Regions from separate parts of the Kocuria oceani genome, predicted to be linked through region 1. Evidence: riboswitches for the same ligand, from Rfam matches in the RefSeq annotation. Region 1 holds a riboswitch; the other holds the start of a gene.

Region 1 (7,904 bases):
CCACGTTGTCCTCGTAGTCCCCGATGTCCTCGAGCCACTCCCCGCCGCAGGTCACGAGGTGGAGCACGGGCTCGCCGGTGCGGCGGAACAGGTCCGCGTCCGCGAGGGACTGCTTGTGGATGTGCCGGACGGACTCGGTGCGGTAGCGCTGGACGCTGCCGTCCGCGCGCTCCACCCTGATCTCCGCCCCGACCGGCACGTCCTTCAGCCGCGCCATCGGCGTGACCTCGGTGAGGGTGTCGACGTGCCCGGCGACGACCGCGGCGCCCGCCTCCGAGCCGGGGGCCGGCCCGTACCGGTACCAGCCCAGCTCCACGTGGTTGTCCGGGATGGTCATGGCGCCGTTGTCCTCGATCCCCACCGGGACCACGGGCATGTCGATCGGCGAGCCGGCCACCACCACGCGCACGGGGGCGGGGACCTCCGGGCCGGGCGCCTGGGTGGCGGGGGCGACGGGTACCCGGTCGGGGATCCGGTCGGGAGCCGCGCCCGCCTGCGCCGGGTCCTGCGCCCGGCCCGCCGCCGCGTCCTGCGCCTCCGCCGTGCCCTCCGCGGTGCTGCCCGCGGCGCCGTTCCCGGTGCCCTCCGCCGGGGCGGCGGGCACCGGGACGGGTGCCGGGGACGTCCAGGGACCCGCCGCCGGGGGCGCCGCCGCCGGGGGCCCGCCCTCCGCGGGGAGGGCCGTGACGGCGGCCGCGACCAGCAGCGACGCGGACGCGAGGGCCCCGGCGCCCGCCGCCGCCAGGCGACGACGACGGGCGCCGGGAGTGGCGGGCCCGGGCGCGCGGTGGGCCGCAGCCTGCCGCGCGCCCGGGCCGTGGCTGCCGGGGCGGTTCACTACCGGCGGTTCCCCGCGAGCACCCGGCGGGCGCCGTAGGCCGCGCCGATGAGCCCCAGCGCACCGGCGGCCGCGAGACCGGCGGTGAGCATGGTGCCCTGCTCCTGGGCCGCCAGGCCGGACTGGCCGCCCGGCACGGCCCCGGGCGCCTGCTCCATGCCCTCGAGGGTCTGGACGGCGAGGTCCAGGTTCCCGGCCTCGAGGGATCCCCACGCGTACACGATGTTGTGGGTGCCCTCGGCCAGCTGGAGGTCGGCCGGGCCGATGACCGGCTCGGTGGTGCCGGCGGCGGCCACGGACGCGGAGACCGTGCCCGCGTCGACCGTCAGGGACTCCTCGTTCGGGTTCTCGAGTCCGGTGATGACCGGCTGGCCGCCGGCCAGCACGTCCACGGCCGGGGCCGCGGCCACGTGCCGGACCGTCAGCTGCGACTTGCCGGCCTCGATCTCGGACATGTCGTTGGTGAACAGGGCGGCCGTGGGGTTGCCCTCCGGGTCCAGGTGGGCCGCGGCCGTGTAGCTCATCCCGGTCTGCAGGTCCGCGGTGACGGGGCCGATGATCGGCGCCGAGGCGTCCGCGGCGTCCGGGGCGGTGATCGCCAGGTCGTAGCTGCCGGCGGGCAGCTCCAGCGGGCCGGCCAGGGTCCCGGGCTGGAAGTCGTCCAGGGTCAGCTCGCCGTTGACGTACACGTCCACGACGGTGTCCGGGACGCCGTGCAGCACGGACAGCTCCGCGTGCTCGGCGGCGAACGCCGGGGTCATGCTGAGGGCGCCGGCACCGAGGCCGAGGACTGCGGCGGCGGAAAGGGTCTTGCGCATGGTGTGTGCTCCTTGAACGGGCTCCCTGGCGGAAGCGGGATCGACCTTGCACCCGTACTACCGGCGGGGACCCCCTCCCGGATGCAGCAGGTCACATTTTTTCCGAGACGTTCTTCCCCGCCCCGGCCGCCCCAGAATGGGAGGGCGTCACCGCGGCCCGCCCGGAGGCGCTTCCCGTCCGCCCGCCGAGCAGCAGGAGCCACCGTGGACGACCAGCGTTTCAGCGCCCGCACCGCCGTCGTCACCGGGGCGGGCTCCGGGATCGGGCGCGCCACCGCGCTCCGGCTCGCCCGGGAGGGAGCCACGGTCGTGGTGGTGGACTCCTCGGCGCGCCGGCTGGAGGACCTGGTGGCGGACGAACCGCTCCTGCCGCTGTTCCCCGTGGTGACCGACCTCACCGAGGAGGGTGCGGTGGCCCGGGTGCTCGCGGCCGCGGACGGCCGGCTGGACGTGCTCGTCAACAACGCCGGGATCATGGACCGGTTCGAGTCCGTCGCCGAGGTCGACGACGAGACGTGGGACCGGGTCTTCGCCGTCAACGTCGTCGCGGTCATGCGGCTGACCCGCGCCGCGATCCCGCTGCTGCGGGCCTCCGGCCGCGGGGCGATCGTCAACGTGGCCTCCGAGGCCTCCCTGCGCGGCTCCGCGGCCGGCGCCGCCTACACGGCCTCGAAGCACGCGGTGGCGGGGCTGACCCGCAACACCGCCCTCATGCACGCGGCCGACGGCATCCGCACCAACGCCGTGGCTCCCGGCGCGACCGCGACCGGCATCGAGGCCCCCATCGACTCGGAGCTCTTCCCCGGGCGGATGGGGGCGTTCCTGCAGAACGTCCCCTACACCGCCACGGCCGAGCAGGTGGCCGCCGTCATCGTCTTCCTCGCCAGCGACGACGCGTCCAACGTCAACGGTGTCGTCCTGCCCTCGGACGGCGGCTGGTCGGCGGTCTGAGCCGCGCGCCCTGCGCGGCGGCGCCCGCCGCGGGCCGTCCGCGGGAACGGCCGGGCGGGCCCGCGCGGCGCCGGGCTCAGATCTCCTCGAGCGTCGAGCCCTCGGCCGGCTCGTCGAGCGCCACCTCGCGGTCCTGCTCCTCGAGGTCGGCGGGATTCGCCTCGAGGGAGGACGCCTCCGAACGGTCGGGGGTGTGCGCCGACGCCTCGACGTCCTGGTCGTCCATCTCGGGCGGCTCGGCGTCGATCGACTGCTCGAGCCGGTCGGCCTCGTCGTACTCGCTGCTCGATGCGGGTGCGTCGCTCATGGCTTCCTCCTGCGTCGTGGGACCGATGGAGCCACCGGTCGGGCGACCGGTCGCGTGCGTCCGACCCTACTCGGCCCGGCCGCTGTTCCCAGCCCCCTGGGCGTCCGATAACGTGGTCTGCACCACAGGAAGCACCGCTCAACAGCAGGAGTTGTCCACCATGACGAGTCGATTCCATCGCTACGCCGAACTGTTCAAGAGCACAGGCCCCTGGTGCACCGTGTACACGGACATCAGCACGGGCACGGTCGACTCGCTGCACGCGATCGACGTCCTGCCGGAGAACATCTGCCGGGAGCTGGAGCAGCAGGGGGCGTCCAAGGCCGATCTCGCCGCGGTGGAGGCCGCCGTGCGCCCGGCGGAGGGCGTGCCGGACCCGGTGTGCCGCTATCTGCTGGTGCGCGACGGCACCGTGGAGATCGACGAGGTCCTCCCCGGCCCCCTGGCCGGGCGCGGCGTGCTCGAGGTGGGCGAGGTGCCCGACCTCACCCCCCTGTTCCGGCACCGTCCGGACGACTTCCCCTACGTGGTGGCCGAGGTGGGGCGGGACGGCGGCGAGATCTGCCTGGAGTACGCCAGCCGGGCCCGCGCCCTGGACGAGCAGCAGATCGAGGGCGAGACCGAGCACCTGAAGAAGTTCCCCGGCGGCGGCTGGTCGCAGGGACGCTGGCAGCGGCACACCGAGGACGTGTGGCGGCGCAACACGGAGCAGGTCGCCGAGCAGATCGACAAGGTCGTGGCCGGGAGCGGGGCGCAGCTGGTGGTCCTGGCCGGGGACCTGCGGGCCCGGGGCCTCGTCGAGGAGCAGCTGTCGAAGGCCGCCCGCGCCCTGGTGAGCGTCGTGGACGCGAACACCCGGGCCGAGGGCAGCCAGTCCGCCGATTTCGCCCACCAGGTCGAGGGGCGCGTCGCGGAGGTCATCGCCCACCGGCAGCACGAGCTGCTCGAGCGGCTGGCCGAGCAGCGGGGACGCCCGGACCCCACGGCGGTGTCCGGGATCGAACCGGTGGTCGCGGCGCTCCAGCAGGCGCAGGCCGAGACCCTGCTGATCGACGACACCCACCTGGACGCGGAGCAGGAGCTGCTCGCACTGGACGCCGAGCCGTGGATCGCCGTGACGGAGTCGGAGGCCGTGGGCGCCCGCGTGCTCGGCCGGGTCCCCGCCGACGCCGCGCTGGTCCGCGCCGCGGTGCTGACCGACGGCCGGCCTGTGTTCGTGCCGCCCGGTGCCCTGCCGGACAGCACGGACGTTGCGGCCCTGCTGCGCTGGAGCGCCGCCCCGGCCGGCTGACCGGCCCCGCGGCACGGCAACGGCTCCCCCGCCGAGGCGGGGGAGCCGTTGCGGTGCCGGCCTGCTGGGTGCGCCCGCTCTGCGCACCGCACCGGCGGAGCGGTCAGTAGGCCGGGCCGGTGGTGTTGCGCGTGGCGCTGCGGTCGTGGGTGTCGCGGCGCAGGAAGGACAGGCCCACCATGGTCACGCCCAGGAACAGGTGCAGCCAGTCGTCGGCGGTGTTCAGGGGAACGAAGTTCGCCTGCGACTCCTGGCCCACGAGCAGGCCGTAGATCCACAGGACCAGGTAGACCAGGCCGCCCCACAGCAGGTAGTTGCGGGCCCCGGAGGCGGAGCGGGCCAGGGCGAGGCCGGCCACGCCGTAGAGCAGGTGGACGATGTTGTGCAGCCAGGACACCTGGAAGATGCCCAGGAGCATGGCCTCGGACTGGTGGCCGGCGACCATGAGCTGGTCGTAGTTCGTGGTGATGCCGGGGATGAATCCTGCGATGCCCACGAGCAGGAAGACCGCGCCGTACAGAAGAGCAGCGGTCTGGACGGGCGAGCGGTGGGTGGTCCGGCGGTCCGGCCGGGCGGCGGGGGTGGTCATGGTGGTGCCTCGCTTCCTGTGTGTCTGCGGTGATCCGGGGTGCGGATCCCGGAGGGGCGGACGTTCATGGAAAGCATGCTTGGTACCACCAGCGTACTGCGTCGGCGTCCGAGATCAAACGTTGTGGCGGACCTCCCCGGTCACGGACGGGTCAGGACACGAGATCGCGGGCGGGCGTGTCGGCGGCGGACGGCTTGCCGGCGTAGGCGCCCCGGTACCGGGCGGCCGGGTGGGTGTCGAGCACCTTGGTCTGTCCGGCACCGTAGACGTTCTCGCGCAGCGTGGTGCCCTCGTAGGCGGTGCGGTAGCGGCCGCGCTTCTGCAGCTCCGGCACGACCCACTCCACGAAGTCCTCGAACGAGCCCGGGGAGACGTGGTAGGCGAGGTTGATGCCGTCCAGGCCACCGTCGTCGATCCACCGCTCCAGCTCGTCGGCCACCGTCTGCGGGGACCCGACGATCGGCACGCCCATCCCACCCATCGAGATGTGCTTGGCGACCTCCCTGACCGTCCACTTCTTCTTCGGGTCCGCGGTGGTGAACGGGGTGAGGAAGGACTGGATGGAGTCGGTCTTGATGTACTCCAGCACGTCGTTCTCGTCGTAGCGGCCCAGGTCCACCCCGGACCAGCCGCCCACCAGGCCCAGGGCGCCGTCGGCGTCCGCGTACTGCTCGTAGTCGCGGCGCTTCTGCTCGGCCTTCGCGTCGGTCTCGTCGACGATCACGTGCAGCATGGCGAAGATCTTGAGGTCGTCCCGCCCCCGGCCCTGGGCCTCGGCCTCGTCGCGCAGCTTGTCGGTGACCACGCGGGTGAGGTCCGGGCGGATGCCGCCCACGAACACGGCCTCCGCGTGCCGCCCGGCGAACGCGCGCCCGCGCGAGGAGGCACCGGCCTGGAAGATCAGCGGGGTGCGCTGCGGGGACGGCTCGGTCAGCCCGATGCCCGGCACGTCGAAGTACTTGCCGTGGTGCTGGATGGGGTGCACGAGGGACGGGTCGGCGAAGACCCCGTTCCTGCGGTCGCGCTTGACCGCGCCGTCCTCCCAGGACCCCTCCCACAGCTTGTAGCAGACCTCCATGAACTCCTCGGCGATCTCGTACCGCTCGTCGTGGGAGATCTGCTCCGTCAGTCCGTGGTTCTCGGCCGCGGACTTCAGGTAGGACGTCACCACGTTGAAGCCGATCCGACCCCTGGTCAGATGGTCGAGGGTCGCGAACTTCCGCGCCAGCGGGTACGGCTGCTCGTAGGTGATGGCGCTGGTCACCCCGAAGCCGAGGTGCTTGGTCACGGCCGCCATCGCGGAGATCTGCATGAACGGGTCGTTGACCGGGATCTGGGTGGCGTCCTTGATCACCGGCGCCGCGGAGTTCTGGTAGACGTCGTAGTAGCCGACCACGTCGGCGAGGAACATCGCGTCGAACAGGCCCTTCTCCAGGACCTGGGCGACATCCGTCCAGTACTCGAGGGTGTTGTACTCGTCGGCACGGGAGCGCGGGTGCTTCCACAGGCCCGGGGCCTGGTGCCCCACGCAGGTCATGTCGAAGGCGTTCAGGGCGATGCGCTTGCTCACAGGGACCTCCACGGTCGATCACCGACCCGCGCCCGTGCGTCGTGAAGACCTGCTCGCGGGTCCGACGCACTCAGGGGCGCCGTACTTGCCGCGGGGCGGGTGCGCCGCGGCCCGATGTTCATCTGGGGCACCCCGCTACGGGAGAGGGTTGCCGCCCGACCAGCCAGAGCTTCGCGTCGGGACTCGTCATCGTCGTCGCGGACCAGCTTAGCGGGTCCCCCCGGACGCGGGGCAACCCCTCGTCCTCCCGGTGCGCGGCAGGACCGCGGCAGGAGTCAGACCGGCGGCGCGAGCGGCGGGGTGCGCCGCGGGTCCAGCGTCCAGCCCTGCCGCAGCCGCGCCCCGAGCTCGATCAGCGGGCACGTGTCCATCACCACGTCCAGCCCGGCGGCGGCGGCGCGGGCCGCGGCCGCGTGGTCCACGACGCCCAGCTGCAGCCACACGGTCCTCGCGCCGGCGGCGACGGCCTGGTCCACGACCGCTCCGACGCGGCGGGAGTTGACGAAGCAGTCCACCACGTCGATCGGCCCCGGGACCTCGGCGAGCGTGCGGAAGCCGGGCTCCCCGTGCACCACCTCGCCCTTCGGGTTGACCGGGACGATCGTCATGCCGAGGTCGTCCCGGATGCGCTTCGCGACCGAGTGCGCGGGCCGGGCCGTGTTCCCGGTCAGCCCCACCACGGCCCAGCGTCCGGGCTGTGTCATCAGGCGGTCGATCACGGCGGGATCGTTGCGGCTCATGCCCCCACCCTGGCACGGACCCGCCCCGCTCGCCCCGATCGCGCCCCACCGTGTCCCGAGATTGCAGGTCCCGGCCACCGACCGAAGCGTTGCAACGACCCTATGAATCCACCGCGCACGGGACGCCGACACGTGCAACCTCGGCGGGGGGGCGGAGGGTCAGGAGAAGAGGGGGAGGAGGTCTGCTTCCGGGCCCAGCTGGGCCCGGTCCTGGGCGGGCAGGGCCGCCCGGCCGGTGCCCACCCGGGCGAAGTGTTCATCGCTCCAGTGCTCGGGCGGCTCCCGCTCCCACAGGTCGATGAGGACCCGGCGGACCTCGGCGAGCCCGTCCACCGCCGGTCCCGGACAGCCCTCCAGGTGCTCGATGAGGTCCAGGTGGTGCACCGTGGACTCCACCGCCAGGGTGCTCAGGAGGTCGTCGACCCGGAGCACGTGGCCCTGGGTGCGGACCGTCCCGCCGGGCCGGCAGCGCTCCGCCGCGTGCACGAGCGCCCGCGCCGACTCCCGGTAGTGCCCCCGCAGCTCATCCCACTCCGGGTAGAGGCTCGCCGCCGCCCGGGTGCGGCGCCGGACCTCGGCCGCGGCCACGGCATCCGCGCCCCGGGCCGCCCAGTAGGTCGCGGCGTCCCGGTCCGGGCGGGCCGTGGTGGGCGTGTGCAGGGCGACCAGACCGCGCACCGCGTCCGCGGCGCAGTGGTGGGCGAGGTCGCGCACCGACCACCCGCGGCAGCCGGTGGGCGCCCAGGAGTCGTCGTCACCGAGCCCGTCGAGGACCGCCGCGAACGCCGTGCAGGCGTCGC
Region 2 (7,904 bases), on a different contig from region 1:
GTAGCCGGCGCGCACGAGCAGCCGGTGGCTGTCCACCTCGGCGTCGACGGGGTCTTCGCGGAGGGTCCGCAGGAACAGGGAGGAGAGGCGCAGCGCCACGTGGGCTCCGTTTCTCCCGGGGATCGCGGCGAGGTGCGGCCGGGTCCGGGGCGTCGAGAGGGGGTGCGGCACCGGCGGCGCCGCGGATTCCGGTCAAATCTACACCCCCGGCGCCGCACCGGACGGCGCGCCCGGTGGGCGCTCAGAGCAGGACGGTCGCGAAGGTCCCGACCCGGCGGAAGCCGACCCGTTCGTAGGTGGCCAGGGCGCGGGTGTTGTAGTCGTTGACGTAGAGGCTGATCACCGGGGTGGTGCGGCGGGCCAGGCGCACCGCGGCGGCCATGCACGGCGCCGCCAGCCCGCGGCCGCGGTGCGCCGGGTCGACCCACACCCCCTGCACCTGGGCGACCCCGCGGGCGACCGAGCCGAGGTCGGCCTTGAACACCACCCGGTCCCGCTCGTCGGTGAGCACGAGGCATCGTCCCGAGCCGACGAGGGCGGCCACCCGGTCCCGGTAGCCGCGGTCCCCGCCGGAGTACGGTGAGTAGCCGACCTCCTCCTCGAACATCGCGGCGCTGGCCGGCAGCACGGCGGGCAGGTCGGCGGTGGTGGCGAACCGGACACCGGGGTGCGGCGCGGGCGCCGGGTCGTGGTCGATCGCCAGCAGGGGCTGCACCGGGCGGACGTCGAAGGGCCGCGGCCACGAGCGCTCGAGCCGGGACCACAGTCCGAGCACCGGTGCGGCCGGACCGAAGACGGAGGCGTACCGGGCCCCGCCCCGGCGCAGGTGCCCGGCCACGAGGTCGAGACCGGGCTCGTCGAGGGTGATCGGGACGACGTTGGTGCCCGTCCAGCACGCGCCGGTGAGCCGCCCGTCCGGATCCGCCGTGCCGACGACCGGCGGCACCCGGGAACCGCGGCCGCGACGGTGGGACTCCACGTGGGCGGCCACGAAGGCGTGGGCGACGGGGTCCGCCCCGAGCAGGCGGTCCAGCTCGTCCGGGTCGACCTCCCCCGACGGCACGAGCCGCGGCGCCGTCCTCCGCTGCGTCCTCACCCGTTCGTCACCGTCCCGTCAGCTGACGCTCACCACGGGGCTGCCGGTGGCGCTCTCCCCGTCCCCGTCCGCGTCCATCTCGGCGGCGATGCGGTTGGCCTCCTCGATCAGGGTCTCCACGATGAGGTCCTCGGGGACGGTCTTCACGACCTCGCCCTTGACGAAGATCTGACCCTTGCCGTTGCCGGAGGCCACCCCGAGATCGGCCTCGCGGGCCTCGCCGGGGCCGTTGACGACGCAGCCCATGACGGCGACGCGCAGTGGGACGGTGAGGCCCTCCAGGCCCGCGGTGACCTCGTCCGCGAGGGTGTAGACGTCCACCTGGGCGCGTCCGCACGAGGGGCAGGAGACGATCTCGAGCTTGCGCGGGCGCAGGCCCAGGGACTGCAGGATCTGGTTGCCCACCTTGACCTCCTCGACCGGGGGCGCGGAGAGCGAGACCCGGATGGTGTCGCCGATGCCCTGGGAGAGCAGGGCGCCGAAGGCGGTGGCGGACTTGATGGTGCCCTGGAACGCCGGGCCGGCCTCGGTCACGCCCAGGTGCAGGGGCCAGTCCCCGCGCTCGGCCAGCAGCTGATAGGCCCGCACCATGGTGACGGGGTCGTTGTGCTTGACCGAGATCTTGAAGTCGTGGAAGTCGTGCTCCTCGAACAGGGACGCCTCCCACACCGCGGACTCCACGAGCGCCTCCGGGGTGGCCTTCCCGAAGCGGTCCATGATCCGCTGGTCCAGGGAGCCCGCGTTCACCCCGATCCGGATGGACACCCCGGCGGCCTTGGCCTCCCGGGCGATCTGGGCGACCTGGTCGTCGAACTTGCGGATGTTGCCGGGGTTCACGCGCACGGCGGCGCACCCGGCCTCGATGGCCTTGTACACGTACTTCGGCTGGAAGTGGATGTCGGCGATCACCGGGATCGGGGACTTCATCGCGATGATCGGCAGGGCGTCGGCGTCGTCCTGCGACGGGCAGGCCACCCGGACGATGTCGCACCCGGCGGCGGTCAGCTCGGCGATCTGCTGCAGGGTCGCGTTGATGTCCGTGGTGGGGGTCGTCGTCATGGACTGCACGCTGACCGGCGAGTCGGAACCGACCCCCACGGACCCGACCCGGATCTGCCGGGTCTTCCGGCGCGGGGACAGGACGGGCTGGGGTGCGGCGGGCATGCCGAGGCTGACCGGGGTCAAGGGTTCCTCCGAGGAGTTCGCGGACAGATGCGGGAACGGTGGCGGGCGGACCCGGTCGCCGGGTCCGTCGTCGCCTCCCATTGTGCCCCATGCCCCCGGGCGCTTCCTGGGGCGGTCCCCGGATTCCTCCGTGGCCGAACGGCTCAGAACAGCTGGACGGGCTTCACGATGTCCGCGTAGACCAGCAGGACCGACATCCCGATCATCAGCGCGGCCACGGCGTAGGTCAGAGGGAGCAGCCGCGCCGGGTCGAACGGGCCCGGGTCGGCGCGGCCCAGCAGCCGGGCGGCGCCCCGCCGCAGGCCCTCCCACAGGGCGCCGGCCACGTGCCCTCCGTCCAGCGGCAGGAGGGGCAGCAGGTTGAAGACGAACAGCGCCAGGTTCACCGATCCGACCAGCCCCACCAGGGAGGCGGCCTTGTCCCGCAGCTCGATCTCCTCGTGGGCGGCGATCTCCCCGGAGATGCGGCCGATCCCGACCACGGAGATGGGTCCGTCCGGGTCCCGCGGCGCGTCCGAGAACGCGGCCTGCCCCACCTCGTAGACCCGCTGCGGCAGGTGAAGCACGATCCCGGCGATCTGCTCCAGCCCGTCGAGCACCGCCCCGGGCACCGCGGTGAGCGGCTGCCGGACGGGAACGGCGGTGGGGCTGATCCCGATGAACCCCACGTCCTCGTAGCGGGGCGCGCCGTCGGGTCCCGTCACGGCGGCCCCGGTGTCGTCGACCACCGGGCGGGAGGTGAGGATCGGGGTGAGCACGGTCCGCACCTCCGTGCCGTCGCGCTCGACCACCACGGGGATCCGCTCCCCGGCGCGGTCGCGGACCCGCGCGGTGAGCTCCTCCCACGTGGTCACGGGGGCCCCGGCGACGGCGGTGACGACGTCCCCGGGACGCAGCCCGGCCGCGTTGGCCGGCGCCTCGGGGTCTCCGGCGCGGCACTCGGCCTGCCCGGCGGCCTGCCGCTCGGCGGGCACCACGCACTCCGAGACCCACGCGACCGTTGTGGTCGGCGTCGCGGTGCCGAACCCGGTGAGCAGCACGGCGAGGCACACGGTGCCCAGCAGCAGGTTCATCACGGGCCCGCCGAGCATGATCACGATCCGCTTCCACACGGGCAGGCGGTAGAAGACGCGGTCCTCGTCCCCGGGGGCCAGCTGCACGGCGGAGGCGCTGCGGGCCTCGGCGGCGAGCTGCTGGAGCACCCCGGTGCCGGCGGTCCGCGCCGTGCTCCCCGACCGGGCGGGCGGATACATCCCGACCATGGAGATGTAGCCGCCCAGCGGCACGGCCTTGAGCCCGTACTCGGTCTCCCCGCGGCGACGCGAGAACACGGTGCGGCCGAAGCCGACCATGTACTGGGTGACCCGCACGCCGAAGAGCTTGGCGGGGACCAGGTGGCCGAGCTCGTGCAGGGCGATCGAGGCCGCGATGGCCACGGCGGCGAGCAGCACGCCCACGAGGAACAGGACCACGCCCATCCGGGGACCTCCGGGGATCGTCGGGTCGTCCCCGGCGGTCGCCGGGGACGGCAGGGGCCGCGCGTGCGCGGCGAGGACCAGTGTGCACCACGATCCTGGACGCAGGGTGTCACGCTCCCGCGCACGACGACGGCCGGCCGCCTCCGGGGAGGGACCGGCCGTCGCGGGCACCGCTGCGGCGCCGGGGCGTCAGCGGCGCAGGATGCGCCGCGCCAGCCGGTTGCCCACCAGCTGGACCAGCTGCACGAGGACGACGATCACGGCGACCGCCGCCCACGTGACCTCGTCGTTGAACCGCTGGTAGCCCAGGCGCAGGGCGAAGTCGCCCAGTCCCCCGGCGCCGATGGCCCCGGCCATCGCGGACATGTCCGTGATGCCGATGACCAGGAAGGTGTAGCCGAGCACCAGGGGCCCGAGCGCCTCGGGCAGGATCACGGTGGTGATGATCCTCCCGCGCGAGACGCCCATCGAGCGGGCCGCCTCCACCACCCCGGGGTCCACGCTCATCAGGTTCTGCTCGACGATGCGCGCGACCGCGAACATCGCCCCGATGGTCATCGCGAAGATCGCCGCGTTGGGGCCCAGACGGGTCCCGACGACGTCCTCGGTGACCGGCCCCAGTGCGGCCAGGAGGATGATGAAGGGGATCGGCCGGACGAAGTTCACGACGAGATTGAGCGCCTCGTGCACCGGGCGGTTCTCCAGGATGTTGCCCCGGCGGGTCACGTAGAGCCCCACGCCCACGAGCATCCCGAGCAGCCCGGCGAGCACGAGGGTGACGGACACCATGTAGAGGGTCTCCCCGAGCGCGGAGAGCAGCTCGGGACCCAGGACGGACCAGTCGTTCACGCGGCCACCTCTCTCAGGGTCGTGATGCGGGACAGCTCGTCGACCACGGCCTGCACGGCCGTGTCCTCGCCGGTCAGCTCGAAGGTCAGGGACCCGAAGGACTGCTCCTGGAGCACGCTGATCCCGCCGTAGGCGATGGTGAAGCGGACTCCGCGGGCGGCGCCGTCGGAGAGCACACCGCCGATGTCCACGCCGTCGCCGACGTCCACGATCACCAGGCGCCCGCGGTGCGCCCGGCGCAGCCGCTCGACCTCGCGCTCGTCCGGCACCGAGTGCAGGACGGAGGAGACGAAGCGGCGTGCGGTGTCGGTGCGGGGCCGGGCGAAGATGTCCACCGTCGAGCCGTGCTCCACGACCTTGCCGTCCTGCATCACGGCGACGTGGTCGGCGATCGCCCGGACCACGTCCATCTCGTGGGTGATGATCACGATCGTGATGCCCAGCTCCCGGTTGACCCGCTGCAGCACCTGCAGGACCTCCTGGGTGGTCTCCGGGTCGAGGGCGCTGGTCGACTCGTCGGCCAGGAGCAGCTTGGGGCTGGTCGCCAGGGCACGGGCGATGCCCACGCGCTGCTTCTGCCCGCCGGAGAGCTGCTCCGGGTAGTTGCCGGCGCGCGCGGACAGGCCCACGAACTCCAGCAGCTCGGCGACCCGGGCCCGCCGCTTCTCCTTCGGCCAGCCGGCCCGCTTGAGTGGGTACTCGACGTTGCCGGCCACGGTCCGGGACGTGAACAGGTTGAACTGCTGGAAGATCATCCCGATCTCCTGCCGGACGGGCGCTAGCTCGGTCTCCTTGCGCCCGGCGACCTCGAACCCGTTCACGGTCAGGGAGCCGGCGGTCACCGGCTCGAGGCCGTTGATGAGCCGCACGAGCGTGGACTTGCCGGCCCCCGAGTACCCGATCACGCCGAAGATCTCCCCGCGACGGATCTCCAGCGAGACGCCGTCCACGGCGACGACCTCGCGACGGGCTTTCGCCGGGCCGGTGACGAAGGTCTTGCTGACGTCCTGGAAACGGACGATGACGTCTCCGTGGGAGTGGCGTGCCCGGTCGGGTGCGGCCGGAGCCGTCACTTCTGCAGGTCCTCGGCGTACCGGTCGACGACCTCGATCAGCTCCTCCTGCGGGACGTCCTTGGACACGGCGGTGTCCTTGGTCTCGGCCTGCTCCGCCGCCAGCACGGCGTCCGTGTGGAAGAGGTCGGCCACCTGGTGCAGGGTCTCGTCGTCCTTGTTGGCGCCGGTGGCCGCGAAGAAGTTCACGTAGGGCAGGGCGTTCTCGTTGTCCTCGCCGTCGGAGTACAGGGCGGTGTTGGGGTCGATGTCGGCCCGGGAGAGGAACGTGTTGTTGACCACGGCGCCGGCGGTCGAGCTGAGGGAGAGCACGGTCTGCTCGGCCGAGACGGGCGTGACCCGGACCTTGGAGGCCTCGGTGTCGATGTCCAGCTCGGACGGCGCCGTCGTGTCGGAGGTGAACTCCACGAGACCGGCCGACTGCAGCAGCAGCAGCGCCCGGGCGAGGTTGATCGCGTCGTTGGGCACCGCGATCTCGTCGCCCTCCTGGATCTGGTCGAGGGAGTCGTAGCGCTCCGAGTAGAGGCCCAGCGGGTAGATGGAGGTGGAACCGATGGGCACGATGTCCTCGCCGGAGTTGTTGCGGTAGTCGGCCAGGAACGCACCGTGCTGGAACCAGTTCATGTCGAGGTCGCCGCTGGTGAGCGCCGCGTTGGGCTGGTTGTAGTCGGTGAACTCGACGAGCTCGACCTCGACACCGGCCTTTTCGGCCTCCTCCAGGAAGGCCTCGTGCACCTGCGTGCGGCCGTCGGTGCCGATGGTGATCACGCCGTCGTCATAGGGTCCGCCGGCCTGGTCGGAGCCGCCGCAGGCGGTGAGGGTGAGGCCGAGGGTGGTGGCCAGGGCGAGGAAGGTGAGGCGCTGCGATCGCATGTCGTGCCTTTCCGTGGGTCCAGGAGGTCGGGAGTCTCCACCAGTCCCACCAGGACCGACGGCCACGGTCGAGGGCACGCCGGAGGGCGCGTCCGCGGTCGAACCGTACTTGCCGCCGGCCCACGATGGCCGGTGCCGGATGGTTCACCTGGGGCACCCCACTACGGGAGAGGGTTGCCGCCCAGCAAGCCAGGGCTGCGCGCTGGGACTCGTCATCCGCCCGACAGACTAGCACGTGCGTCGGGTCCGGCCCGGTCAGCGGGCGAGGACCTCCTGCGCCCGCCGCCGGGCCCAGCGCTCGGCCTCCAGGACGGCGCCGAGGTCCAGGACGCCGCCGTCCTGGTGCTCGCCCAGCACCGTCTCCACCGTGTCCACGATCGCCGGGAACCGGATCCGCCCGTCATGGAAGGCGTGCACCGCCTCCTCGTTGGCGGCGTTGAACACCGCCGGGTGGGTGCCCCCGCGCTCCCCCGCGGCCTTGATGAGCTCGACGGCGGGGAACGCGTCCCGGTCCAGCGGCTCGAAGGTCCACTCGGTGGCGCGGGTCCAGTCGCACGCGGCGGCGGCGCCGGGCACCCGGTGCGGCCAGGCGAGACCGAGGGCGATGGGCAGGCGCATGTCCGGCGGCGAGGCCTGCGCCAGCGTCGACCCGTCCACGAACTGGACCATGGAGTGCACCACCGACTGGGGGTGGACGACCACGTCGATGCGCTCGAGGGGAACGTCGAAGAGCAGGTGGGCCTCGAGCACCTCCAGGGCCTTGTTCACCATGGAGGCCGAGTTGGTGGTGACCATCACACCCATGTCCCAGGTGGGGTGGCGCAGCGCCTCGCGCGGGGTGACCGCCTCCAGCTCCGCCCGGGTGCGGCCGCGGAACGGCCCGCCCGAGGCCGTCAGGACGAGCCGGTCCACCTCGGCGGCGCTGCCGCCGCGCAGCGCCTGCGCCAGGGCGGAGTGCTCGGAGTCCACCGGGATCAGCGCGTCCGGGCGGCCCGAGGCGGCCGCCGCCTCCTTCACCAGCGCTCCTCCGGCGATCAGCGACTCCTTGTTGGCCAGCGCCAGCCGGTGCCCGGCCCGCAGTGCCGCCAGGGTGGGGGCGAGGCCGATCGAGCCGGTGATCCCGTTGAGCACGAGGTCGGCCTCGGGGTGCGCCGCGGCCGCCGTGGCGGCCTCGGGACCGTGCAGGATCTCGGGCCGGTAGTCCCCGGCGCCGGCGGCCGCGGCGCGCTCGCCGATCCGCCGGGCCAGCTCCTGGGCGTCCTCACCGCTGCCGCTCGTCGCCACCACGGCGGCGCGGGTCTCCACGGCCTGCTCCGCCAGCAGCGGCAGACGGCCCCGGCCGGCCGCGAGG

What was found. Region 1 has a riboswitch for S-adenosylmethionine ahead of PU704_RS01705 (LLM class flavin-dependent oxidoreductase). Riboswitches for the same ligand answer to the same signal wherever they lie in the genome.
Region 2: it holds a riboswitch for S-adenosylmethionine, as region 1 does, so the genes downstream of both, PU704_RS08530 (MetQ/NlpA family ABC transporter substrate-binding protein) here and PU704_RS01705 (LLM class flavin-dependent oxidoreductase) in region 1, are expected to answer to the same signal.

The regions. Positions count from the first base shown of each region.
Region 1 is NZ_JARAMH010000001.1:345,864-353,767, reverse strand. It holds gene PU704_RS01735 (class F sortase) at 1-838, opposite strand, end outside; gene PU704_RS01730 (DUF4397 domain-containing protein) at 838-1,656, opposite strand; gene PU704_RS01725 (SDR family NAD(P)-dependent oxidoreductase) at 1,861-2,607, shown strand; gene PU704_RS01720 (hypothetical protein) at 2,684-2,914, opposite strand; gene PU704_RS01715 (baeRF2 domain-containing protein) at 3,075-4,205, shown strand; gene PU704_RS01710 (DUF4383 domain-containing protein) at 4,309-4,794, opposite strand; gene PU704_RS01705 (LLM class flavin-dependent oxidoreductase) at 4,946-6,364, opposite strand; SAM riboswitch class IV at 6,441-6,555, opposite strand; gene PU704_RS01700 (CoA-binding protein) at 6,640-7,104, opposite strand; gene PU704_RS01695 (maleylpyruvate isomerase N-terminal domain-containing protein) at 7,264-7,904, opposite strand, start outside.
Region 2 is NZ_JARAMH010000006.1:79,643-87,546, forward strand. It holds gene PU704_RS08500 (proline--tRNA ligase) at 1-99, opposite strand, end outside; gene PU704_RS08505 (GNAT family N-acetyltransferase) at 242-1,096, opposite strand; gene ispG (flavodoxin-dependent (E)-4-hydroxy-3-methylbut-2-enyl-diphosphate synthase) at 1,115-2,281, opposite strand; gene PU704_RS08515 (M50 family metallopeptidase) at 2,425-3,759, opposite strand; gene PU704_RS08520 (methionine ABC transporter permease) at 3,949-4,548, opposite strand; gene PU704_RS08525 (methionine ABC transporter ATP-binding protein) at 4,605-5,681, opposite strand; gene PU704_RS08530 (MetQ/NlpA family ABC transporter substrate-binding protein) at 5,678-6,553, opposite strand; SAM riboswitch class IV at 6,654-6,770, opposite strand; gene dxr (1-deoxy-D-xylulose-5-phosphate reductoisomerase) at 6,809-7,904, opposite strand, start outside.